Regions from separate parts of the Clostridium sp. MSTE9 genome, predicted to be linked through region 2. Evidence: a T-box and tRNA genes for the amino acid it is inferred to sense, from the RefSeq annotation. Region 2 holds a T-box; the other holds one or more tRNA genes.

Region 1 (11,698 bases), on a different contig from region 2:
CCACGGTTTCCGTACCGGTGGTATGGTATTCCTGCTTCGCTTCCGAAGAAATAGAGGTTACCGTACCCTCATAAACGGTATGAAAGCCAGCCCCGGTGATAACCGCCCTCTGCCCTATTTTGATTTCTGAAATTTGCGACTCATTTACGGCCAGACGCACCTGTAGATCGGAGGAAGCCGATACCGTCATAACAGCCTTGTTGCGTTCCACCGTTTCCTGTTCCGAAATTGCAACAGAAGTCAGCACACCGGCCACAGGCGCTGTAATCTCGACATCCTTTGTCTCAATCGGTTCTGCCGGAGATGATGTGGACGAGCTGGCGGAGGAACTGCCTTGCTCTGAGGAAGAAGACGTTCCCGGAACTGCTGCGGAGCTACTTCCACCGGCAATCTGGCTATAATACGTTTCGAGCAGATCCTGATACGTTTGCTCATTCAGAGAATCCGGTAAAGAAACCGTATCCGATATATCCTGCGCAGATGACACCGACAGAGTCATCAGAACCTGGCCGGCTTTGACGGAGTCACCGGTTTTGACATGGATTTTCTGCACGACCGCCCCGGCCTGTGCATAGATATTGCGGGAATCCACTCGCTCGACTGTGCCATTGTTCGAATAAACCGAGCTTTCTGCTGTAACGGGACTCACCTTTACAACAGAAACCGGCACATAAGTACCTTTATAGACATTTCCCGCGTGAATAATCAGCAAACTTAAAATTAGTGTAAAGCTGAAAAGCATTCCATACTTTTTCATTCCAATCCCCCCATACACTCTTATTTTGTGATGGGAAGTCCATTTTATGAATGGAAAAGCACAGTTTTTCAATGAATAATTGCACCCGAAATTCAAAGAATACCGATGAGGTGAAATGCATGAATATCATTCAATGTGACGAAGACTGCATTTATCAGCGGGAAGGATATTGTTCGCTTGAAATCCCCACAATGGTAACAAACGATACCGGGCAAGGCTGTGTTCACCGTATTCAGGCCTCTTCCCGAAAGGGGAACCGTGTTCCCCGCACTACTCCCCTTTCCGTTAAAGAACAGCCGCCTCAAACGCTTCCCTGATATTCCGCACCCCAATCAGCTGGATTCCACGATGCTCTATGTTCACCTGCTTGAGACACGCATGCGGCAGAATGCAGGTCTCAAATCCCAGGTGCGCTGCTTCCGCGATACGTGCATTCACATGAGAAACAGACCGCAGCTCTCCTGTCAGGCCGATCTCACCGAACACCAAAACGTTATCGCCGATCTGCGCGTCCTTCAGGCTGGAAATCAGCGCCATGGCCACCGCAAGATCCGCCGCAGGCTCGTCCAGGCGCAGGCCGCCGACAATGTTCACGTAGGCGTCCAGATTCGAAAAATAGTAGCCCGCTTTCTTCTCCAAAACCGCCAGAAGCAGAGACATGCGGTTATAATCAAAACCGGTAGCGGTTCTTCTGGGGTTGCCGAAACCGGTAGTGGTTGCAAGACCTTGGACCTCTGCCAAAATCGGCCTGGTTCCTTCCATAACGCACGTCACACACGTACCCGATACATTCTTGGGCCGGCCGGATAATAACGCCATAGAAGGGTTGTCCACCTGGGACAGCCCTTTTTCGCCCATGTCGAATACGCCGATTTCATTGGTGGAGCCGTATCGGTTTTTCACCGCCCGCAGAATGCGGTACGACATCTGTCGATCCCCTTCAAAATACAACACGGCGTCTACAATATGCTCTAAAACCTTCGGCCCGGCGATCGCGCCATCTTTGTTCACGTGCCCCACAACCATGATCGGAATATCCAGTGATTTGGCTGTGCGCATCACGTAATTCGTGCATTCCCTTACCTGGGTCACACTGCCGGGCGATGAGCTGAGCTCCGGATGATTCATCGTTTGAATGGAGTCGATCATGACAAGATCGGGCTTGAGCTCCTGAATCTGCTCAACAACAATCTGAATATCGGTTTCGGTCAGGATCAGCAGATTTTCGCTGCTGACTCCCAAACGGCGCGCCCTGAGCTTAATCTGGCGGCTGGATTCCTCCCCCGATACATATAAAATGCGCAGCTGTTGCCCCAAATACTCGCAGATCTGAAGCAGAATCGTCGATTTTCCGATTCCGGGGTCACCGCTGATCAAAATCAGAGAACCGCGCACGATTCCGCCGCCCAGCACTCTGTCCAGCTCAGAAAGCCCTGTCTGGTAGCGCTGTTCGTCCTCCGTATCGATTTCATTGATGGATATCGGGCGCGACATAGAGTGATGCCCGGCCGTTTTGGGAGCCGAACGAACAGGCTCGCGTATTTCCTCACTCATCGTGTTCCATTCCCCGCATCCGGGGCATTTCCCGTACCATTTGGGGGACTCAAATCCGCAGCCGGAGCACACGAATACCGATTTGCTTTTCGATGCCATATGATATCTCCATTTATCCTTACTTTATTTTCATTATCCTGATTTTTTCCTGCCCACGGCGAAGAAGTATTGCTATTTCACGCTATTTGCGACGAGGAAAGAACGTAAATCCATTTATATCTATTATAGCGCGGCAGCGGGGCTAGGGCAACAGTTATGCCATGGTTTGCGAAACAGAAATCCAATAGCTTAAAAAGCCCTGATAGATCGCAAATGCCATTTGCTTTTGATATTCCGGCTGACTCAGCTTTTTCGCTTCTCCGGCATTAGAGAGGAAACCGCATTCTACAATAACAGCTGGAACATCAGCGTTCCTCAGCAGATAGATAGAATCGGTAGCAGGCTTGGTTTCTCTTTGATTATCGGGCTGCAAAAGGGTAGAAATTGTTTTTTGAGTCGTATCTGCCAAAGCCTGGCTTTTGGGATTTTTGGTACCATAAAAAATCTGAGCGCCGCTGTATTTGCCATTTGTAAAATGATTCTGATGAATGCTCAGAAACACGCAGTCGCCGTTCTCTTCGATGATTTTCAGCCGATTGTGCATGTCTGAGGTCTTTCTCGCCTTCACCGTATCGAGCGTATTGTCCCCTACGGAGACATCGGAGTCCCGGATCATGACGACCCGAAACCCGGACATCTCAAGCATGGGCTTCAGATCCATCGCAATCGCAAGATTAATATCCTTTTCAACGATTCCGGATTTACTGACAGCGCCGCCGTCTTCCCCGCCGTGTCCCGCATCGAGAACGATGGTCGGCATATAGTCTCCGGCCAGCGCAGAAACCATCTGGTCGATTTTTTCAAAGGAAAGATAAGTCAGGCGGATAAACATCATACAGCAAAAGATCAGCAGCAGCAGGGGCAGTCGAAGCTTCTTCAAAGTCATCACCTCTGAGGAAGTATATGCACCCATCTACAAAAAAACAACGCCAATTGTACACAGAAACAAAATCCGTAGAAAGGGCCAAAATCATTCCATTTTATTTTAAGACTGCCGCAACTTTTGACATCATTCTTTTTCATACTATTCCTTTTCAAACAGCATAAAAAATAGAATAAAACGAAAAAACCGCAGGCTGCTAAACAGCTTGCGGTTCCTGGAGGCGTCACCCAGATTTGAACTGGGGAATCAGGGTTTTGCAGACCCTTGCCTTACCACTTGGCTATGACGCCATATTGATGATTACGGTGACAAAGATAACGCTTAATATTGCTTTAAGCGTTATCCAGTCAAGCCATGGAGCGGATGACGAGGCTCGAACTCGCTACCTCCACCTTGGCAAGGTGGCGCTCTACCAGATGAGCTACATCCGCGTTTGTTGGTGCCTCCGGACGGAATCGAACCATCGACACGGGGATTTTCAGTCCCCTGCTCTACCAACTGAGCTACAGAGGCAAATTTTGGCGACTCGGAACGGGTTCGAACCGTCGACCTCTAGCGTGACAGGCTAGCGTTCTAACCAACTGAACTACCGAGCCGTATGGTGGGAGTAATAGGACTCGAACCTATGACCCCCTGCTTGTAAGGCAGGTGCTCTAACCAGCTGAGCTATACTCCCATTTCGGCTGCCGCCGTACATCTGTGCATCAGCGACGTGTTATATAATACTATATATTGTGTCAGTTGTCAACAGGTATTTTCAAATTTTTTCAAAATTTGGTTGGATATTTTTCCACGCTATTTTTGCCCATGCTCTCTCTCGACAGAGTCCGCTAATTGGTTCAGCTGCTCTTGGGTAAACTCGTACGTTTTGGCGCAATACTGGCATTTGGCTTCCATCTTGCCGCTCTCATCCGCGAGGGTGCGGATATCCCCCGGGTGCAGCGTAGAAAGCGCACGGGTCACACGGTCTGCACTGCAGGTACAGACATACTTGACCGGCGACTCGTCCAATATTTCCATCTCAAAGCCATCCAGAGCCTGGCGGCACATTTCTTCCATACTCATGCCCTTGGCCAGCATGGTGGTAACCGGCTCGAGCAAAGCGGCATTGCGCTCCAGCTTTGCGATGGCAGCACCGTCTGCGCCGGGCAGCACCTGAACCAGCATACCGCCGGAAAGCAAAGACTGCCCGCTCTCCTTATCCACCAGAACGCCCAACGCACAGATGGTGGGAACCTGCTCACTCACAGCAAAATACTGGCTGATATCCTCACCGATCTCGCCGCTGACCAGCTCAACCTGACCAACATAGGGCTCGCCCTCACCCAAATCGCGCATAACGCTCAAAAGACCGTCGGCGCCAACTGCCGCGCCGACATCGAGCTTCCCGTTCGGCTTATTCGGAAGAGATACCTCAGGATGCTCGACATATCCGCGGCAATTCCCGGTGCTATCGGCGATTGCCACCACAGCGCCCGCAGGGCCGTTTCCCTTTATTTTCAGCGTGATCACGGCATCCTTCTTTTTGAGCATATTTCCCATCAAAGAAGCCGCCGACAGCAGCCGCCCCAAAGCAGCCGTTGTAACAGCACTGGTGTGGTGAATCTGCTGAGCCGTGTACACAATATCGGTTGTTTCCACCGCAGACGCCATGATACTGCCGTCGGTGGTGATGCAGCGAATAATTCTGTCCATAGATTTAAAGTTCCTTTTCTGATTCTGATATGGGTTCTTTTCTTGCGACTACAACAACGCGCTCACTGTCCGGCCTGGGCGGCTCCATACTGCAGTCGTCGTAGCAGGCTGTGAGCGTTAAGCCCGCAGTATGTAACAGCTCACCGATTTTTTCTATGGAATAGGCCCTTTCATAGAAATGCTCGGAGCTTCTGCGGTACAGAGCGCCCTCTTTCCCAAAAAAGTCCAGATGGATCCCGACTCTGTCCGTTTTTTCTTCATAATGATTCTGCCATACACAGTATACGTGGTCCGTATCATATAGAAAAATATGATTGGCCAGCACCTCTCGGTGCTTATATAGTGTGTTCATGTCGAACAAAAAATACCCGCCCGGATTCAGAAAAAGGGAGACCCTGCGGAAAGCTGCCAGAACATCCCGTTCCGAAGTCAAATGATTGATGCTGTCCAGCGCACAGATCACGGTATCCACCGTGCCGTACAGATCCAGCTTCTGCATCGGCTGACAAAGAAACAGAATCTCCTGCTCCGCTTCGGCAGCCTTCTGCTGGGCAACGGACAGCATCTCATAAGAAGCGTCTGCACCGTAAACATCCAGCCCTCGTTTTTTCAGCTGCAAAGTCAGGCTGCCGGTGCCGCAGGCCAAATCCAGCACCAGGTCGGCCGGATGACGCAGGCTGTTCAAAAGCCCGCAGAAATACTCTGCCCGCTCTGCGTAATCGACATTTTGCGTAAGCTCATCATAATACTGTGCGAAGGTGGAATAAGAGCTCATTGTTCCGTGTCTCCATTTTCCTCCAGACGCTTGAACACAATCTCATATCCATCGCAGCCGTAGTTCAAAGAGCGGTTCACGCGGCTGATTGTTGCGGTGGACGCACCGGTTTTCGCAACAATATCGCTGTAAACACATTTACTGCGCAGCATATGCGCCACTGTCAGGCGCTGAGACATTGCCTTGATTTCGGGAACGGTGCAGAGATCCTCGAAAAAGTCATAGCATTCTTCGACGGTCTTGAGAGATAACACGGCTTGAAAGAGCAGATCTACGCTTTTGTCTTTGATTTTAGAATTCATAATACTCCATCCTTCTTTTTCATACTAAAACCGGTATGCGTACTCTAAAAGCCATCAAACGCCCTTAGAGGTCATACCGGCGCGGCTTGTTCAAGCGTTAAAGCGTGAAAGCGATAACGGCATGACAACAGGCCCCGAACCGGCATGGCCGGGCGAAGATTTACAGATCGTTACGAATCAAATCCTCATAAGACTCGCGCCGAATCACAACGCGCGGATTGCCGTCCTTTACCATCACGACAGCCGGGCGAGGATTGCGGTTATAATTGGATGCCATGGAATAGTTGTAAGCCCCGGTAGACAGTACCGCCAGCACATCGCCTACCTGCGGCTCCTGAATCATCGCGTCCTCCTGAATCAGATCGCCGCTTTCGCAGCACTTGCCCGCGATGGTTACCTTGGTTTCAGCCGGCTGATTGGCTTTGTTCGCAATCAGCGCGGTGTATTTTGCCTGGTACAAAATATAGCGGGGATTGTCCGTCATACCGCCGTCTACAGATACATAAGTACGGATATCGGGGATATGCTTGATCCCGCCAATATGGTACAGGGTGATTCCGGCTTCGCCCACCATGGAACGGCCCGGCTCGATGAAGATAAAGGGAACCTTCAGATCAAGCTCCTCGCACTTGCGGAATACGGCGGTAGAAACCAGCTCCATATACTGATCATACGGCAGCGGCGCGTCGTCCTTTGCGTAATGGATTCCAAATCCGCCGCCAAGGTTCAGCTCTTCTATTTCTATGCCGGTTTTCGCTTTGATATCCGCGATGAACTGCAGCATGACTTCCGCTGCCAATACGAAGGGAGAACTTTCAAAAATTTGAGAACCGATGTGGCAGTGAACGCCCTTGAGGTCGATGTTCTGATATTTCAGCGCGGCCTCGACCGCTTCCATCGCTTCGCCGGTCTCAAGCGCAAAACCAAATTTGGAATCGATCTGGCCGGTTTGGATAAAGCTGTGCGTATGGGCGTCGATGCCCGGCTTTACGCGCAGGGAAACATGGGCAACCTTGCCCGCCTCTTTCGCAAGGCGGTCAATCGTTTGCAGCTCGGTCAGGTTATCCGCGATAAAGTGTCCGATTTCATACTCCAGTGCCAGTCGAATTTCCTGCTCGGTCTTATTGTTGCCGTGAAAATGGATGCGCTCTGCCGGGAAGCCCGCCTGAATCGCGGTGTAAAGCTCGCCGCCGGAGGCGACATCCAGGCCAAGACCCTCTTCCTCAATAATACGGCAGATTGCCTTGCAGTTAAAGGCCTTGCTGGCATAGACGGTCATGCCTCTGCCCTGATAATGCTTTTCAAAGGAGCTCTGGTATCTGCGGCAGTTGCTGCGAATCTGGTTTTCATCCATGACATACAGCGGCGTGCCGAATTGCTCCGCCAGCTGCACGGTATCGCAGCCGCCGATGCTCAGATGCCCCTGCTCATTGATTTGTAAGTGGTCGGAAACATACATTGGTCGAATTCCCCCTTTGGTATTCCTTACTCTTGTACGGCGCAAGCCGCCGTAATCCATTCCTTCAGCGTATCGAGCCCTTCCCCGTTGGTCGAAGAAAAAGGCAGACGCCGAACCTGCTCCCGGTTTTGAAACAGGTCGTCGTATAGCTGAATTTGAGCGGTGCGCTCTCCCTTGTTGAGCTTATCGCTCTTTGTCATGACTACCACAAAGGGAAATCCGCCCGCACTCAAAAAGTCGATCATATGCAGGTCGTCTGCCGTAGGCTTATGGCGCATATCCACAATCTGCACCACCAGCCCGATGCGGCGGCCGGCGGAAAAATAGCCCTCCACCAGATTGGCCCACCGCAGCTTTTCGGACTGCGAAACCTTCGCGTAGCCGTAACCCGGCAAATCCACAAGCCGGCAGTCTGCCAGCCCGTAAAAATTGATGGTACCGGTCTTGCCGGGCGTGGCGCTGACGCGCGCCAGCGCTTTCCGGTTGACCAGCTTATTGATTAAAGAGGATTTTCCGACGTTCGACCGGCCGGAGAAAACGATCTCCGGCAGATCATCGGGCGGAAGCTGTTCCACCCGACCGGCGGCAAACTCAAAAGCGGCATTATCAAATCTCAATTCAACACCTCTAGCATTGAGGCTGCTCCCGTATCACAGGCGGCTGGGGCTGTGCAACGGGGTCTGCATTGTTAGCAGCAGGCTCAGCAGCCGGAACCGCGGCCTTGGCCTGCGGCAGCGGGCGGGGCCTTTTGGTCAGCGCCAAGCCAAGCACCTCATCGATTTTCTTGACCGGAACAAAATGGATATTCTCCTTGACCACGTCGTCAAATTCCGATACGTCGGAGAAATTATCCTCCGGAATGATGACCGTACGGATTCCGTTGCGGTAAGCGGCCATGGATTTCTCCTTCAGGCCGCCGATCGGCAGCACCCGGCCGCGCAGCGTAATCTCACCGGTCATTGCCACGTCGTGGCGGATGGGAATCTGGGAAAGCGCCGAGGTAATGGCAGTCGCCATCGCGATACCGGCCGATGGGCCGTCCTTCGGGATAGCGCCCTCCGGCACATGGATGTGAATATCCGTTTTATTGTAGAACTGCCCGTCAATTCCCAGCTGCGCCGCCTTGGAGCGAATGCAGCTGATCGCTGTTTGGGCAGATTCCTTCATCACGTTGCCGAGCGAACCTGTCAGCTGCAGCTTTCCGTTTCCTTCCATCACAGCGACCTCGATCGGCATCGTCTGGCCGCCTACGCTGGTCCATGCCAAACCGTTCACAAGACCGACCTCGTCGAGCTTGTTCCGGCTTTCCGGCTTAAAGCGGCGGGGGCCGAGCAGTCCCTCCAGGTCGGAAGGCTTCACTGTGATTTTCAGACTCTCTCCCGTTTCCGCTACAATCTGCTTTGCGCATTTTCTGCAGATCGCCGCAATGTTGCGCTCCAGATTTCGCACACCCGCCTCACGGGTGTAGCTGTCAATCAGGTCACGCACAGCTGCGGGGGTGATCCGAAGAGTCTGCGCGCTGATCCCATGCTTTTTCAGCTGCTTGGGAATCAGGTGTCTTGTTGCAATCTGGAATTTTTCCTCATGCGTATAGCTCGAAAGAAAAATCACGTCCATGCGGTCAAAAAGAGGCTCCGGAATCGTGCTGGCGTCGTTGGCCGTTGTCAAAAACAGCACCTTGCTCAAATCGAACGGCATATCAATATAGTGATCGTAAAACGCGGAATTCTGCTCCGAATCCAGCACCTCAAGCAGTGCGGCCGCGGGGTCGCCGCGGAAGCTGCTGCTCAGCTTGTCGATTTCATCCAGCAGAATCAGGGGGTTATTGACCCCGGCCTGCTTGACCGCGTTCATGATCCGCCCCGGCATGGAACCGATATACGTGCGCCGGTGCCCCATGATATCGGACTCGTCGTGGATGCCGCCCAAGGATACCCGCACATATTTGCGGCCGATCGCCTTGGCAATGGATTTGGCAATGGAGGTTTTGCCGACGCCGGGCGGGCCCACAAGGCAAACGATCTGCCCGTTGATGTCCGGTGCAAGCTTTCGGACGGCCAGCGTTTCCAGAATTCGTTCCTTTACCTTTTTCAGGCCGTAATGATCTCTATCCAGAACACGCTGTGCCTTCGCAAGATCGATCGTTTCCTTGGAGGAAGTGCTCCAGGGCAGCTCCACGCAAATATCGAGATAATTGCGGATCACGCTCGCCTCGTGCGAGCCAAACGGCATTTTGCCGAAGCGGTCGCATTCCTTCAGCAGCTTTTCGCGCTGCTTTTCCGGCATATCGAGCTGTAAAATCCTCTCGCGCAGCTCTTCGGCTTCCTCCTGGGGGTTGTCGTCCTCCCCCAGCTCGTAGTTGATCGCCTTGATCTGCTCCCGCAGAAAATAATCCCGCTGGTTCTGGTTCATCTGCTCCCGGGCTTTTTCGGTGATCTCATTCTCGATTTCCAGTACCTGAACCTCGTGCTCGAGAATATCCACCAGCTTTTCCAGCCGGCGAACCGGGTGCAGCTCTTCCAGAATGACCTGCTTCTGCTCAAAATCCAGCATCAGATTCGAAGCAATATAATCAGCCAGAGGACCACAGCTTTTATTTTTCACAACACCGATCACGATGTCGGGCGAAATACGCTTGTAATTCTGCAGGTATCTTTCAAACAGACTCTGCGTATAGCGAACCAAAGCTTCCGTTTTATGGGTAACACGGGCAGGCGGTGTTTGCATCACCGCAGCCTTTACCGTCAAAAACGGAGTTTCGCTGACAACCTCTTCTATCCGCGCGCGGCAGATCCCCTCGGCCAGAAGGCGGACTCCGTCCTCCGTATGATGAAGAATCTGCTTGATCTTCGCGATGACGCCAATCTGGAACACCTGTTCGGAATCCGGATCATTGTCTTCGAAATCTCTTTGAGCTACCAGGAAAATCGTCTGATTTTGCTCCATTGCTTCGTGCAGGGCCAAAATCGATTTTTTTCTTCCCGCATCAAATTGCAGAATCATACCGGGAAACAAAACCAGCCCGCGCAATGCCAAAACCGGCAAGGTTTGTAGTTCTGTTTGTCGCTCGATTTTTTTGCTCATATTTCACTCCTGTAGTTTTCAGTGAAGAAAAAAGCTGCTGCTAACAAGGATAAGATTCCTGTTCCTTGTCAACAACAGCTATGCTGTGAATTAAGACGCGGTATCCTTGCGCCCGCGTTTTTGGGGATTTGAAATTTTAATTTTGACCGGCTTGCGGTTTTCATTATAAACCAGCTCCGGCGCAGTACCCTTTTTCACGGCTTCCGGCGTAATCATCACCTTTTCCACCGTATATTCCGAAGGAACGTCGTACATCAGCGGGGTGAGGATTTCTTCCAGAATAGAACGAAGTCCGCGCGCACCTGTCTGGCGTTCAATGGTCTTTTTGGCAATCTCACGCAGCGCATCCGGCTGGAAATCAAGATCAACCTTATCGAGCTGGAACAGGTGCTTATACTGTTTCACAAGCGAGTTTTTCGGCTCGGTCAGAATGCGCACCAGCGCTTCCTCGTCCAATCCGTTCAGTGCGGTGATGACCGGCAGACGGCCCACCAGCTCGGGGATCAGGCCGTATTTGACCAGATCGTGAGGGATTACCTCGGACATCCACGCAGTCGTATCCAGTTCTTTTTTGCTCTTGATCTGTGCGCCGAAGCCCATCGAGGAAGAGGCTGTCCTTCTCTCAATAATTTTCTCCAGTCCGTCAAAAGCGCCGCCGCAGATAAACAAGATGTTCGAGGTATCAATTTGCAGGAATTCCTGCTGCGGATGCTTTCGGCCGCCCTGCGGCGGCACATTGCAGACGGAGCCTTCCAGAATCTTCAGCAGAGCCTGCTGAACACCCTCGCCGCTGACGTCGCGGGTAATGGAAGGGTTTTCGGATTTTCTGGCAATCTTATCGATTTCATCGATATAGATAATACCGTTCTCTGCGCGTTCAATATCAAAATCGGCAGCCTGAATCAGGCGGAGCAGGATGTTTTCCACATCCTCGCCCACATAGCCGGCCTCTGTCAGCGTTGTGGCATCGGCAATTGCAAACGGAACATCGAGAAGTTTTGCAAGCGTTTGCGCCAGCAGGGTCTTTCCCACACCGGTGGGGCCCAGCAAAAGCACATTGCTTTTGCTGATTTCCACATCCTCGCCGCCG
Region 2 (11,698 bases):
AAGGTACTAACCGGGGCTGATACGGTCAGCTCTTTTCGGGTGAGTTTGCTTGAAATTTCATCGTGACAAGAAAAACGGATGCCGGTCTCGGCATCCGTTTTTCTGTGATAGAGTTCCGCCTGTTGATGGTCAATCTCGTTTTATGCCATCGGGTCACTTCCTCATAGGCCCTGCGCATTTGGGCAAAGCCTGTTCGGTTTGCCGCCAAAGTTCGGCTGATTTTGAGAGGGAATGATTCTTCTGTGCCAAAACAGGCAGAAAGATTTCTGTTCTGAACAAATTTTAAGCGTTTCGTGAAAAAAGGATAGTAAAATATTTCGGATTGATTTTGGTAAATATGTATGGTATGATTTTTTTAATTCAATCAGTGATTCGGCAATGAGGCCTCGTTCACGGTGCAGCCAGCACCGCGAATGAGGCCTTTCTTAGGTGGTTGGCCGGCGATCATCCAAAATAGAATTGCTGTGATATAGTTCGGTGCACTTTCAAATCGGAGGATTCAAAATGGAATCTTCGCAGGTTTGGAGCGGCACGCCTACAACACAGTCCAATCATATTGAGGAGGAAAACGAATGAATGCTGTCAACTCAGGGGACATCTCTTGGATGCTGACCTCTTCCGCTCTTGTTTTAATTATGACCCCCGGTCTTGCCCTGTTTTACGGGGGAATGGCCGGTCGAAAAAACACAGTCAATACCGTTATGTCGTCCGCTTTTATCATGGGCCTTGCTTCTATTCTTTGGGTTCTGTTCGGATTTTCCCTGTCCTTCAGCGGCGGAGCCGGGGGAATCATCGGTGATTTCAGCTGGTTCGGCATGAATTTTACAGAGGATTCGGCGGCTGCCGCTTATGCGCCGACAACCGTGTGTTTTGCAGTATTTCAGATGATGTTTGCCATCATCACTCCCGCTTTGATCACCGGCGCGCTGATCGGCAGAATGCGCTTTTCCGCTCTGTTTGTTTTCATCGCCCTGTGGTCGGTTCTGGTCTATTATCCGCTGGCGCACATGGTGTGGGGCGGCGGCTACCTGATGGAGCTGGGCGCGATCGACTTTGCGGGCGGCACGGTGGTTCACATCAGCTCCGGCGTCAGCGCTCTCATGGCCGCTATCTGGCTGGGCGCCCGCAAGAAGACCGAAAAAGAGGCGGCTCGCCCGCACAATATGCCATTGGTATTTCTCGGCGCGGCGCTTCTGTGGTTCGGCTGGTTCGGCTTTAACGCAGGCAGTGCGGGCGCGGCCAATACTCTGGCGGTACACGCGTTCATGACCACCAACACCGCCTGCGCGGCGGCAATGCTCTCCTGGATGCTGATCGAGAAACTCCGCACAGGGAAGACAACGCTTGCGGGTGTTTCCACCGGAATCGTCGTCGGTCTGGTCGCCATTACTCCCGGCGCGGGCTTTGTACCGATCTGGGCTTCTCTGGTGATCGGCGCTTTGGTCAGCCCCATCTGCTATTTCTTCATTACCGTTGTCAAACCCAAGTTCGGCTACGATGATTCTCTGGATGCGTTCGGATGCCACGGCATCGGCGGAGTCTGGGGCGCAATTGCAACCGGTATCTTCGCGGTAAAGGGCTTCAACCCCGATCCCAGTGCAGATGTGGTACAGTGGAACGGTTTGTTCTTTGGTCAGAGCGAGCTGTTTGTGCGCCAGCTGATCGCGATCGGCATTACGCTGGTGATTTCTCTGGTCGGCACGGGAATTGCTTTGGGTGTTACTCAGCTGGTCTTGAGAAGAATCCGTGTCACCCCCGAAGAGGAAGCGCTTGGCCTGGATATTTCCGAGCATGGGGAGCCTGCCTACCCGGCCTTTGACGGGGTGGATTCTGCGAATGCAGGCTTTGCTTTTACTGGAACCGAGGAGGTTTACTCTGAAAAAGCATCCCATGCGGTAAAAGCGAAAAGTGCCGAACTCCCCGGCTGACCAATCGCTTTAAGGATGTATACAGTGTGCAAGTCCATCTAACAATTGCTTATAAGACCTTTTTATAGAAACTACTCCTCTTCCGCCGAAAGGCGGGGAAAAGCCCGCGGCCTCCCCAAAGCCGCGGGCTTTTTCTGTGTACCGGTACAAAGAAATCCGATATGCTTTTTTATTGATTCAAAATTTTGATATTTTGGAACAAAGTCCCAGTATGCTTTTTTCTGTGCGGCTCATGGAATCATCCGCTGAAATCTTTTGAAAAATCATGATGCTTATTCAGACTAAGATTTTACATTGCGATTGCCATGCAAATAATTGCCTCGAAAAACGCTGTGTTTCAGACCATGCGGCAGGAAATAATAGAATTGGGCCAATCGGCGGGTTGAAAATGAAAAGGGAAAGGCAAATTATGGATAATAATAAGAACAGAATGAAGGACAGACCGAAAAGCAATCCGGAGCTCAGAAAAATGAAGCCCCGGGAAAATTCAGACGTTGGGATCATCAATGGCAAAAAAATAGGACCGCATGACGCCGGATTTGAAAAAACGAAGGAGGACATGAGATGAACACCATGCTTTGCAGCGTGTCAGGTCTTCAGAATAAGGAAGGCAAAACCCAGATCAAAAACGCGCTCAACAAGATCAAGGGGGTCAATCAGGTTGGGGTCAACCTCGTTACAGGCAGCATACAAGTCAAATACAATGAGCCCGCAACGGAAATGGAGCTGAAAAACTGCATTGAAAACACGGGCTTCCGGATTGAATACGAATAGGAGATTATTATGGCTGATAATAAAAAGAAAAGTACAAAGAACGGAAAAAAACAAGATGGAAAATTCCGTTCCAAAAATGTGAAGCATGATCCCAGTGCGGAAAGCGCAAGGGCGGTTTTCGGCCTGAGGGAGCCGGAGCAAACGGATAACAGGCATTTATCGATCTAAAAAAACCGGTGAACCATATCCTGGTTCACCGGTTTTTTACATATCGATATTTATTCCCCTAAATAGGATTTCAGCAGCACCTGCAATAATTCGTCACGGTCAATGCGGCGAATCAGGCTGCGGGCGTTGTTATGCGCCGTGATATACGTAGGATCCTCAGAGAGGATGTACCCTACAATCTGATTGATCGGGTTATATCCTTTTTCTTTCAAAGCATCGTAGACAGTGGTCAGGATATTTTTAATATCCTCCTCACGGTCGCCGGGAAAGGAAAAAGTCATCGTTTTATCGAACATGGATACACCTCCAGTATGATAATCATACAATATTTCACGGTGGAAAACAAGGGGATTTCGTGACAAAAATCGAAACGGATTTGATTTGTCCTGAAAATCAGGAGCGCAGCAGTGCGCCGATCTTCTCCAGCTCCTGGAACACCTTTTTCATCACAGAGCTGGTGGCTTCTTCGTTGAGCGTGCCTTCGCCGGAACGAAGAACCAGGCTGAACGCCACGCTCTTTTTGCCGGCCTCGATCTGCTCGCCCTTATACACATCGAACAGGCGGACGCTTTCCAGCAGCTTGCCCGCGCCGCGCACAATGGCTTTCTGCAGGTCGCGCACCGGAATCTCGTCGCTGCAGATCAGCGCCAGGTCACGGGTGACCGCCGGGAACTTCGGGAGGGGAGTATAGTGCTTTTCGGTCTGGGCACAGCGGAACATCAGGTCAAGATCGAGCGTAAAGCTGTAAACGCGCTCGCCGATGCCGTAATTCTCCTGCACCTGGGGATGAATTTCGCCCAGAACGCCAAGGCGTTCGCTCTCGATCGTGAGCACCGCGCAGCGGCCGGGATGATAGCTGAATTCATCCGAAGCGGCGGCAATATCCCACCCGGTGACGCCGACGCGTTCCAGCAGGTCTTCAACGATGCCCTTCAGGGTGAAGAAGTCTGCATCGTTTCCGTACAGGCCTGCGATGAGCACCTTGCGTTCCATGGGCAGCTTGTCGGGTTCGGTGGGCAGGTATTCTCTGGCGGGTTCAAACAGAGCGGCAGCCGCGTTGCGGTTGTTGTAGTTTTTCGCCAGAATCTCCATCATGGAGGGCAGCGCCACCGTACGCATCATGCTTGTGTCCTCGCCCAGCGGGTTCGAGATCACAACAGAGCGGCGCAGAGGGGAATCCACAGGCATGCGGATTTTATCGTAATACTTGGGGCTGATGAAGGAATACGTGGTGATCTCGCTCAAGCCCAGCGCCAGCATTGCGCTGCTGACTGCGGAATCAAATCTCTGGCGGGCGCTGAATTTGCCCTGTGCTCCGCCGGGAAGGCTCTGGCTCGGAATGTTATTATACCCATAAAAACGGGCGATTTCCTCGGCAATATCCGCTTTGTGCTGCAGGTCGGGGCGGAACGTCGGCACAACGACGGTGTCGCCGTCCAGACGGCAGCCGATGCGGCCAAGGATTTCCTCCATCTGCGCTGCGGAAAGCTCGCACCCGAGGAAGCGATTGATCCAGTCTGCCTCAAGAGGAATGCGGCGCGGCTGAACCTCGATTGTGCCGTCCATCATTACATCGTCCAGCACGTCGCCGGCATCGAGCAGCTCAACGAGCTCGCAGGCGCGTTCCAGCGCGGGCAGGCAGTTGTTGGGGTCAAGTCCCTTTTCAAAGCGGGAGGAAGCGTCGGTGCGCATGCCAAGCGCTTTTGCGGTCAGGCGGACAGAAACGGCGTCGAAGCACGCGGATTCAAACACAATCGTCGTGGTGTCGTCCATGATGCCGCTGTATTCGCCGCCCATTACGCCCGCCACGGCGACCGGCTTGGCTGCGTCGGCAATCACCAGGTTGCTTTCATTCAGCTTGCGCTCCACGCCGTCCAGTGTCGTGATGCTTTCTCCGGCCTTCGCGCGGCGCACGCGGATGTTTCCCTGCTCTACAAAGCGCAGGTCAAAGGCGTGCATGGGCTGGCCATATTCGAGCATGACATAGTTGGTGATGTCTACAATGTTGTTAATGGGGCGCACGCCCATCACGCGCAGGCGCTCCCGCATCCAGCGGGGAGAGGGCTTCACCCGCACATTTTTGACAATGCGCGCACAGTAGGCAGAGCAAAGGTCAGACGCCTCGATCGCGACGTCCAAAAGCTCCTTTCCGCTGCCGTGGCCGCCCTTTACAACCGGGGTGTGCAGAGTCAGCGGCTTCTGGAAGGTGGCAGCCACTTCGCGCGCCAGACCGATCACAGAAAAGCAGTCGGGGCGGTTCGAGGTGATCTCAAATTCCACCTGCGTGTCGTCAAGGCCAATCGCCTGCTGAATCGGGTCGCCGGGCTTGCAGTCCTCCTGCAGCACGAAAATGCCGTTTTCAATCGCATAGGGGAAGTCGTTCAGCGTCAGGCCCAGCTCGCTCAGGGAGCACAGCATGCCAAAGCTCTCTACACCGCGCAGCTTGCCTTTTTTGATTTTTACGCCGTTCGGCAGGGTAGAGCCGTGCAGCGCCGCAGGAACCAGATCGTTTTCCTTCAGGTTCTGCGCACCGGTCACGATCTGAACCGGCTCGATTTCACCGACATCAACCGAGCAGATCAGCAGGTGATCCGAATCGGGGTGCGGCGTAATCGACAGTACGCGGCCGACGACGACCTTGTCAATGTCGGTTCCCTCTGTGTGGTATTCTTCTACTTTCGAGCCGGAAATCGTAACTGCCTCCGTGAAATCACGCATGGGCATCGGGTCCAGCGCAACAAATTCCTTTAACCATTTCATCGAAAGATTCATTCTGGGCTCACCTCCTAAAACTGCTTCAAGAATCGGATGTCGTTCTCATAGAACAGACGCAGATCGTCAATGTTGTAGCGGCGCATGACGACGCGCTCCAGGCCCATGCCGAGCGCAAAGCCGCTGTACACCTCTGGGTCGATGCCGCAGTTCGAGAGCACCTTCGGGTGTACCATGCCGCAGCCCAGAATTTCGATCCAGCCCTCGCCTTTGCACAGGCGGCAGCCCTCGCCGTGGCAGTTAAAGCACTGCACATCCACCTCGGCGGACGGTTCTGTAAACGGGAAGTGATGCGGGCGGAAACGCACGACGGAATCCTCGCCGTACAGGCGCTTGACAAAGGTTTCGAGCGTATCCTTCAGGTTTGCGAAGGTGATGCCCTTATCCACAACAAGTCCCTCGATCTGGTGGAACAGCGGGGAGTGGGTGGCGTCCACCGCGTCGGAGCGGTACACGCGGCCGGGCGAAATGATGCGGATCGGCGGCTGTGTTTTCTCCATCACGCGTACCTGCACGGGGGAGGTCTGCGTGCGCAGAACGATATTGTCGTTGATATAGAAGGTATCCTGCGTGTCGCGCGCGGGGTGATTTTTGGGGATGTTCAGCGCCTCAAAGTTGTAGTAGTCGTACTCTACCTCGGGGCCGTCTACGATTTCAAAGCCCATGCCGACGAAAATTTCTTTGATTTCGTCCAGTACGATCGAGAGCGGGTGTTTCGCACCCAGCTCGTGGTGCTTGCCGGGCAGGGTCACGTCCAGTTTTTCCTGCTCCAAACGAGCCTGTACAACCTGATCCTTCAGCTCGGAGGCGCGTTTCGTCAGCTCCTCCTCAATCAGGGAGCGAACCTGGTTGGCCAGCTGGCCAATCACCGGACGCTCTTCGGCGGAAAGGCCGCCCATCTGCTTCAAAATAGAGGTCAGCTCGCCCTTTTTGCCCAGGTATTTGACCCGAAGCGTTTCCAGAACCTGCTGTCCCTTTGCCTGGGCCAGCTCTTTTACCGCACTGTCGCGGATGGCTTCCAGCTGCTGCTTCATGAATATTCTTCCTTTCGGTGTGTTTTGTGAGAGTGCCGCATTACGAAATAAGTGCCTCAATTCCTTTTCCGTAAAAGGAGAAAGAAATCGGTGGCCTTTCAGTACTTTGCCGTGCGCGTTTCGCTTGAGAACAAATACGCGGAAATAAAAAAAGCCTTCGTCCCCTTATGAAAAAGGGACGAAGGCAAAACTCCTCCGCGGTACCACCCTGATTTTTGAATCCTCAAACACTTTTGCGGCCTGTAACGGTGCCTTCCGTCGCCGCCTACTTACAATAGGTTCAGCAGCGCCGCTCCAAAGGGAACTTCTCCGAAATCCATCCGCAAGCATGCTTCCAGCCCATGGCACGCTCTCTCTGTCCGGGGAAAAACGGGTACTTTCCTTTTTCTTCGCGTTATTTATATTCAATATATCACGCCCGGAATATTTTTTCAAGGGGCAAAAGTCCGCTGTTTTGCACAAGATCGCAAAAATAGAATGCGATTGGACAATTCAGAAAAAATAAGAATTGGCGCTTCGCTGGTTGGAGGCCAAAATCGTTTCAACAATTTTCCGGTACATCGATTCACTGCCTTGCTCCCCGTGAATTTCTTTGTCATTTCACTGTCCGGTCCCTGTGACAATCCTGCAATTTCGTTTTCACAAAGATGTCATTGCGATACTTGACAAAAGCGTATGGCAACCATATACTATGGACATGGATAAAATGATAAACGACAAACATGAAATTGCGTACAAATCTCTGCATTTAGCGCTTGCCTTAGTTGATCTGGATAAAAAGACCCGTTATTACGGGACAGATGTGCCGATTTTTCACTCTGAAATACATGTCATCATGGCTATCGCCGAGCATCCTGGTATTCATGTGGGCGGTTTGGCAGATATACTGGGAGTAACAAAAGGCGCTGTTTCTGAAATTCTTAAAAAACTGGAGAGAAAGGCTCTGGTAATAAAGGAAATTGATGATCTCAATTTATCCAGGTATTCATTGAACCTGACTGAAAAGGGTAAAAAGGCGCATAACAACCATATGCATTACCATGCTGTTTTAAATAGTATGGTAGAAGATGAGCTAAAAAATGCTTCCGAACAGGAATTGGCGTTTCTAATAAACTTTTTGTCGTCCCTGATAAACAGGGTGAAATTTTTCAATGAAAATTTTGATGAATAAAATTTTTGCATAAGCGTATAGCTGCTATACACATTTTTTAATATCGTTATGTTAGAAGGTGCTAACATCAAAAAGAAAAAATCTTCAAAGTTCTCTATGGCTTCTGGTAATAGTGAAATGAGTGAGCAGGGGCACAGGGAGAAAGGGATTGAAGCGGAGGAAAAGAATGTATGCGCCGTTTACAATTCTTTCATTTCATGTATTTCTTTTCCGCTTTATCTGTATGGTTGCCCAATGCTTCCGCAGGCTCGTTCTTTTGATCATAAGCAGGAAAAAGAAGAAGCTGATAAACTCTTTCAAAAGAAAAACGAATGAATCTATCTGGGCGTATCGCACAGATACGCATTTTATCTTCGATTCACATAAGGGGGATCAGTGGTGGGTAAAAATACATGTTCTCATCCGGGAAAAAAAATGAGCCCTTCCAAGGAGGAATATTTAAAAGCGATCTATCAGTTGTCGGAAAAGGCGCCGTTCGTCCGTTCCATTGATCTTGCTGTTTATTTGGGAGTTTCAAAGCCCAGTGTGAATAGTGCTGTAACTGCATTACAGGAAGAGGGATTCGTTGTAAAGCCTTTGCACGGTGAAATCTGCCTCACGGATAAAGGACAAAAGCAAGGGCAAATCATTACAGCAAAGTTTCAGCTGATCAAACAACTGTTGATTCACTATTGCGATGTGAATGAGCAAACGGCAAGCGAAGATGCGTGTAAAATGGAGCATCTCATCAGCGATGAAACTGCTTTTGCTTTGAAAAATGTTTTAAACAAGTGTGAAAGATCCTTCTCGAACAATAAAGAATTGAAAAAGTAATCCTCCGTTTCAAATTGTCCGGTTTGGGTACTGAAGAAAAGTGCAGGTATTTTCAGGAGGAACTGATTCATGAATCAATGAAGTGGTGCGGCCTGTCTCTGACAAAGCGATACGAAAGTCCGCTGTTTTGCACAAGCCCGGGGCAGAAAAGCGATGCCGCTTCGGCGGCTGTAACGAAGATCGAAATAAAATTTTGAATTTATGTCCGTTTGTGGTAGAATAAAACAGTATTTGTATAGAACGGGCGGGGGATTCCGCCCCTTAGAAGTAACGGAGGAAACAGCACATGATAACAGTATCCGAATTGGGATTGGGCTTTAACGGGCAGAATTTATTTTCAGGCGTTAACCTACTCTTCACCCCGGGCAACTGCTACGGCGTGATCGGCGCGAACGGCGCTGGAAAATCGACCTTTTTGAAAATCCTGTCCGGCGAGCTGGAACCGACCAAGGGCGAGGTCATCATCGACCCCAAGCTGCGCATGTCGGTGCTCAAGCAGGATCACTACGCGTTTGACGCCTTTACGGTGTTTGATACGATTTTGCAGGGCAATCCGCGCCTGTACGAGGTTTCCAAGCAGAAGGACGCCCTGTACGCAAAAGAGGATTTTTCGGAGGAAGACGGCAATCTGGCGGCAGAGCTGGAAGCGGAGTTCGCCGAAATGAACGGCTGGGACGCCGAGACCGAGGCGGGCAAGCTCCTGCAGGGTCTGGGCCTTTCGGTCGACCTGCTGCATTCGCAGATGGGCGCGCTTTCCGAAACGGAAAAGGTAAAGATTCTGCTGGCGCAGGCTCTGTTCGGCCAGCCCGATATTATTCTGCTGGACGAGCCGACGAACGGTCTGGACGTCGATTCCATCCACTGGCTCGAGGATTTTCTGATGGATTACATCGGCACCGTCATCGTGGTGTCGCATGACCGTCATTTCCTGAATGATATCTGCACCCACATTGTAGACATCGACTATACCAAAATCCGCATGTATGTGGGCAACTACGATTTCTGGTATGAGTCCAGCCAGCTGATTCAGCGCGTGATGCGCGATCAGAACCGCAAAAATGAGGACAAGATCAAAGAGCTGCAGGCGTTTATTCAGCGCTTTTCCGCAAACAAATCGAAATCCAAGCAGGCTACCTCGCGTAAAAAGCTGCTGGATAAAATCACCGTGGAGGAAATGCCCGCTTCATCCCGCCGTTACCCCTATGTGGGCTTTACGATGGACCGCGAACCCGGCAAGGAAATCCTGACGGTGGAAAATCTGAGCAAAACGGTAGACGGCGTCAAGGTGCTCGACAATATTTCGTTCCGCGTCAACAAGGGCGACAAGATCGCATTCCTCGCGGAAAACAAGCTGGCCGTTACCACCCTGTTTAAAATCCTGACGGAAGAGCTCACGCCGGACGAGGGAACGTTCAAATGGGGCGTGAGCACCACACAGTCGTATTTTCCCCAGGACAACTCGGAGTATTTTAATGACTGCGACCTGAGCATCCTCAGATGGCTCGAGCAGTATTCAAAGGATACCACAGAAACTTACCTGCGTGGTTTCTTGGGCAAGATGCTCTTCTCCGGCGAGGATGTGTTGAAGCCGGTGAATGTGCTCTCCGGTGGTGAGAAAGTGCGCTGCATGCTTTCGCGCATGATGATGTTCGGCTCGAACGTCCTGCTGCTCGACCAGCCCACCAACCACCTTGATCTGGAGTCCATCACGGCGGTGAACAACGGCATGATCGAGTTCAAGGGCGTGATCCTGTTTGCTTCTCACGACCACCAGTTCGTGCAGACGGTCGCGAACCGCATCATAGAGATTCTGCCCGAGGGTGGCGTGCTTGACCGCATGACAACGTATGAAGAATATCTGGAAATGAAAGCGCAGCGCGCCTAAGGCGCTGAAACGGAGGCGTTACCGATATGAGTACGACAAGAGTTCGGGAATATTTAAAGCAGTTTGAAAAGGATGGCCAGGTGCAGGAGTTCGATGTATCCAGCGCGACAGTGGAGCTTGCCGCCGAGGCGCTGGGAGTGGAGCCCGCCAGAATCGCAAAGACAATCTCTTTAAAGGATGAAAACGGCTGCATTTTAATTGTTGCCGCCGGCGATGGGAAGATCGACAATTCTGCATTCAAGCGTCACTTTGGCATGAAAGCCAGAATGCTTGTGCCGGAGGAGACGGAAGAGCTGACCGGCTACCGTGTAGGGGGGATTTGCCCGTTTGACAATCCCGAAGGGGCGAAGGTGTATCTGGATGAATCCCTGCGCCGATTTCAAACGGTGTTCCCGGCCTGCGGAACCTCGAATTCAGCCATTGAGCTCACGTGCGATGAGCTGCTGGAATGCTCCCGCGCTCAGGGCTGGGTCGATGTCTGCAAGGGCTGGAGGGAACAGTCTGCCGAGGGGTAATTCCATATGAAGTATCTGCCGAATGCGCTGACTCTGCAGCGGATCGTGCTGTGCGTTCCGCTGCTGTTTCTGCGGCCTTTTTCCGTATGGTTCTTTGTGCTGTATACTATCTGCGGGATCAGCGATATGCTCGACGGGTACCTTGCCCGAAGGCTCGGCTGTGCCGGCCCGGCGGGCGCCCGGCTCGACAGCGCGGCGGACTTTACTTTTGCCGCGGTGCTGCTGTTCCGGCTGGTTCCAGCGATGAACCTGCCGGTCTGGCTCTTTTGGTGGATTGCCGGCATTGCGCTCATCAAGTTTTCTTCCCTCGCGGCCGGGTATGTCCGACACAAGCAGGCCGCTTTTCTGCACACCTATGCCAATAAGGCGGCGGGGCTGCTGCTGTTCTGCCTGCCCTACGGGTTTCCCCTTTGGGGGCTTTTGGCCGGGGCGGCGGTTTGCCTGTTTGCCACCCTCGCAGCTGTAGAAGAGCTGATTCTCTGCCTGACCTCTCCAGTGCTGAACCAGGACGTGAAAGGGCTTTTCTTTCGGTGAAGTTAGGCTGAAACATCGTTCGATATATTATTATAAATGAAAAGGGCGCCCATGAACCGCGGTTCATGGGCGCTTTTCTCGTTTCAATTACGGCTGCTTGTCTT

What was found. A T-box is a leader RNA that pairs with one kind of tRNA and senses whether it is charged. The one in region 2 lies ahead of pheS (phenylalanine--tRNA ligase subunit alpha), so its partner is inferred to be a tRNA-Phe.
Region 1: it has a tRNA-Phe gene. The T-box ahead of pheS (phenylalanine--tRNA ligase subunit alpha) is inferred to sense a tRNA for this amino acid. The anticodon was not compared.

Annotation. Positions count from the first base shown of each region.
Region 1 covers NZ_AKFU01000035.1:421,971-433,668, forward strand. The annotation lists gene HMPREF1141_RS10835 (efflux RND transporter periplasmic adaptor subunit) at 1-757, opposite strand, end outside; gene HMPREF1141_RS10840 (hypothetical protein) at 877-1,074, shown strand; gene radA (DNA repair protein RadA) at 1,043-2,410, opposite strand; gene HMPREF1141_RS10850 (N-acetylmuramoyl-L-alanine amidase) at 2,565-3,290, opposite strand; tRNA gene HMPREF1141_RS10855 (tRNA-Cys) at 3,509-3,583, opposite strand; tRNA gene HMPREF1141_RS10860 (tRNA-Gly) at 3,649-3,724, opposite strand; tRNA gene HMPREF1141_RS10865 (tRNA-Phe) at 3,731-3,806, opposite strand; tRNA gene HMPREF1141_RS10870 (tRNA-Asp) at 3,813-3,889, opposite strand; tRNA gene HMPREF1141_RS10875 (tRNA-Val) at 3,893-3,969, opposite strand; gene hslO (Hsp33 family molecular chaperone HslO) at 4,089-4,988, opposite strand; gene HMPREF1141_RS10885 (class I SAM-dependent methyltransferase) at 4,993-5,763, opposite strand; gene HMPREF1141_RS10890 (YerC/YecD family TrpR-related protein) at 5,760-6,065, opposite strand; gene lysA (diaminopimelate decarboxylase) at 6,226-7,524, opposite strand; gene yihA (ribosome biogenesis GTP-binding protein YihA/YsxC) at 7,551-8,141, opposite strand; gene lon (endopeptidase La) at 8,152-10,608, opposite strand; gene clpX (ATP-dependent Clp protease ATP-binding subunit ClpX) at 10,699-11,698, opposite strand, start outside.
Region 2 covers NZ_AKFU01000054.1:67,627-79,324, reverse strand. The annotation lists gene HMPREF1141_RS16360 (TetR/AcrR family transcriptional regulator) at 1-2, shown strand, start outside; gene HMPREF1141_RS16355 (ammonium transporter) at 573-1,928, shown strand; gene HMPREF1141_RS16350 (heavy metal-associated domain-containing protein) at 2,493-2,702, shown strand; gene HMPREF1141_RS17820 (CPC_1213 family protein) at 2,712-2,870, shown strand; gene HMPREF1141_RS16345 (IreB family regulatory phosphoprotein) at 2,921-3,166, opposite strand; gene pheT (phenylalanine--tRNA ligase subunit beta) at 3,264-5,642, opposite strand; gene pheS (phenylalanine--tRNA ligase subunit alpha) at 5,657-6,676, opposite strand; T-box leader at 6,848-7,075, opposite strand; gene HMPREF1141_RS16330 (MarR family transcriptional regulator) at 7,374-7,847, shown strand; gene HMPREF1141_RS16325 (hypothetical protein) at 7,896-8,162, shown strand; gene HMPREF1141_RS16320 (metal-dependent transcriptional regulator) at 8,226-8,660, shown strand; gene HMPREF1141_RS16315 (ABC-F family ATP-binding cassette domain-containing protein) at 8,947-10,545, shown strand; gene HMPREF1141_RS16310 (YbaK/EbsC family protein) at 10,572-11,060, shown strand; gene HMPREF1141_RS16305 (CDP-alcohol phosphatidyltransferase family protein) at 11,067-11,594, shown strand.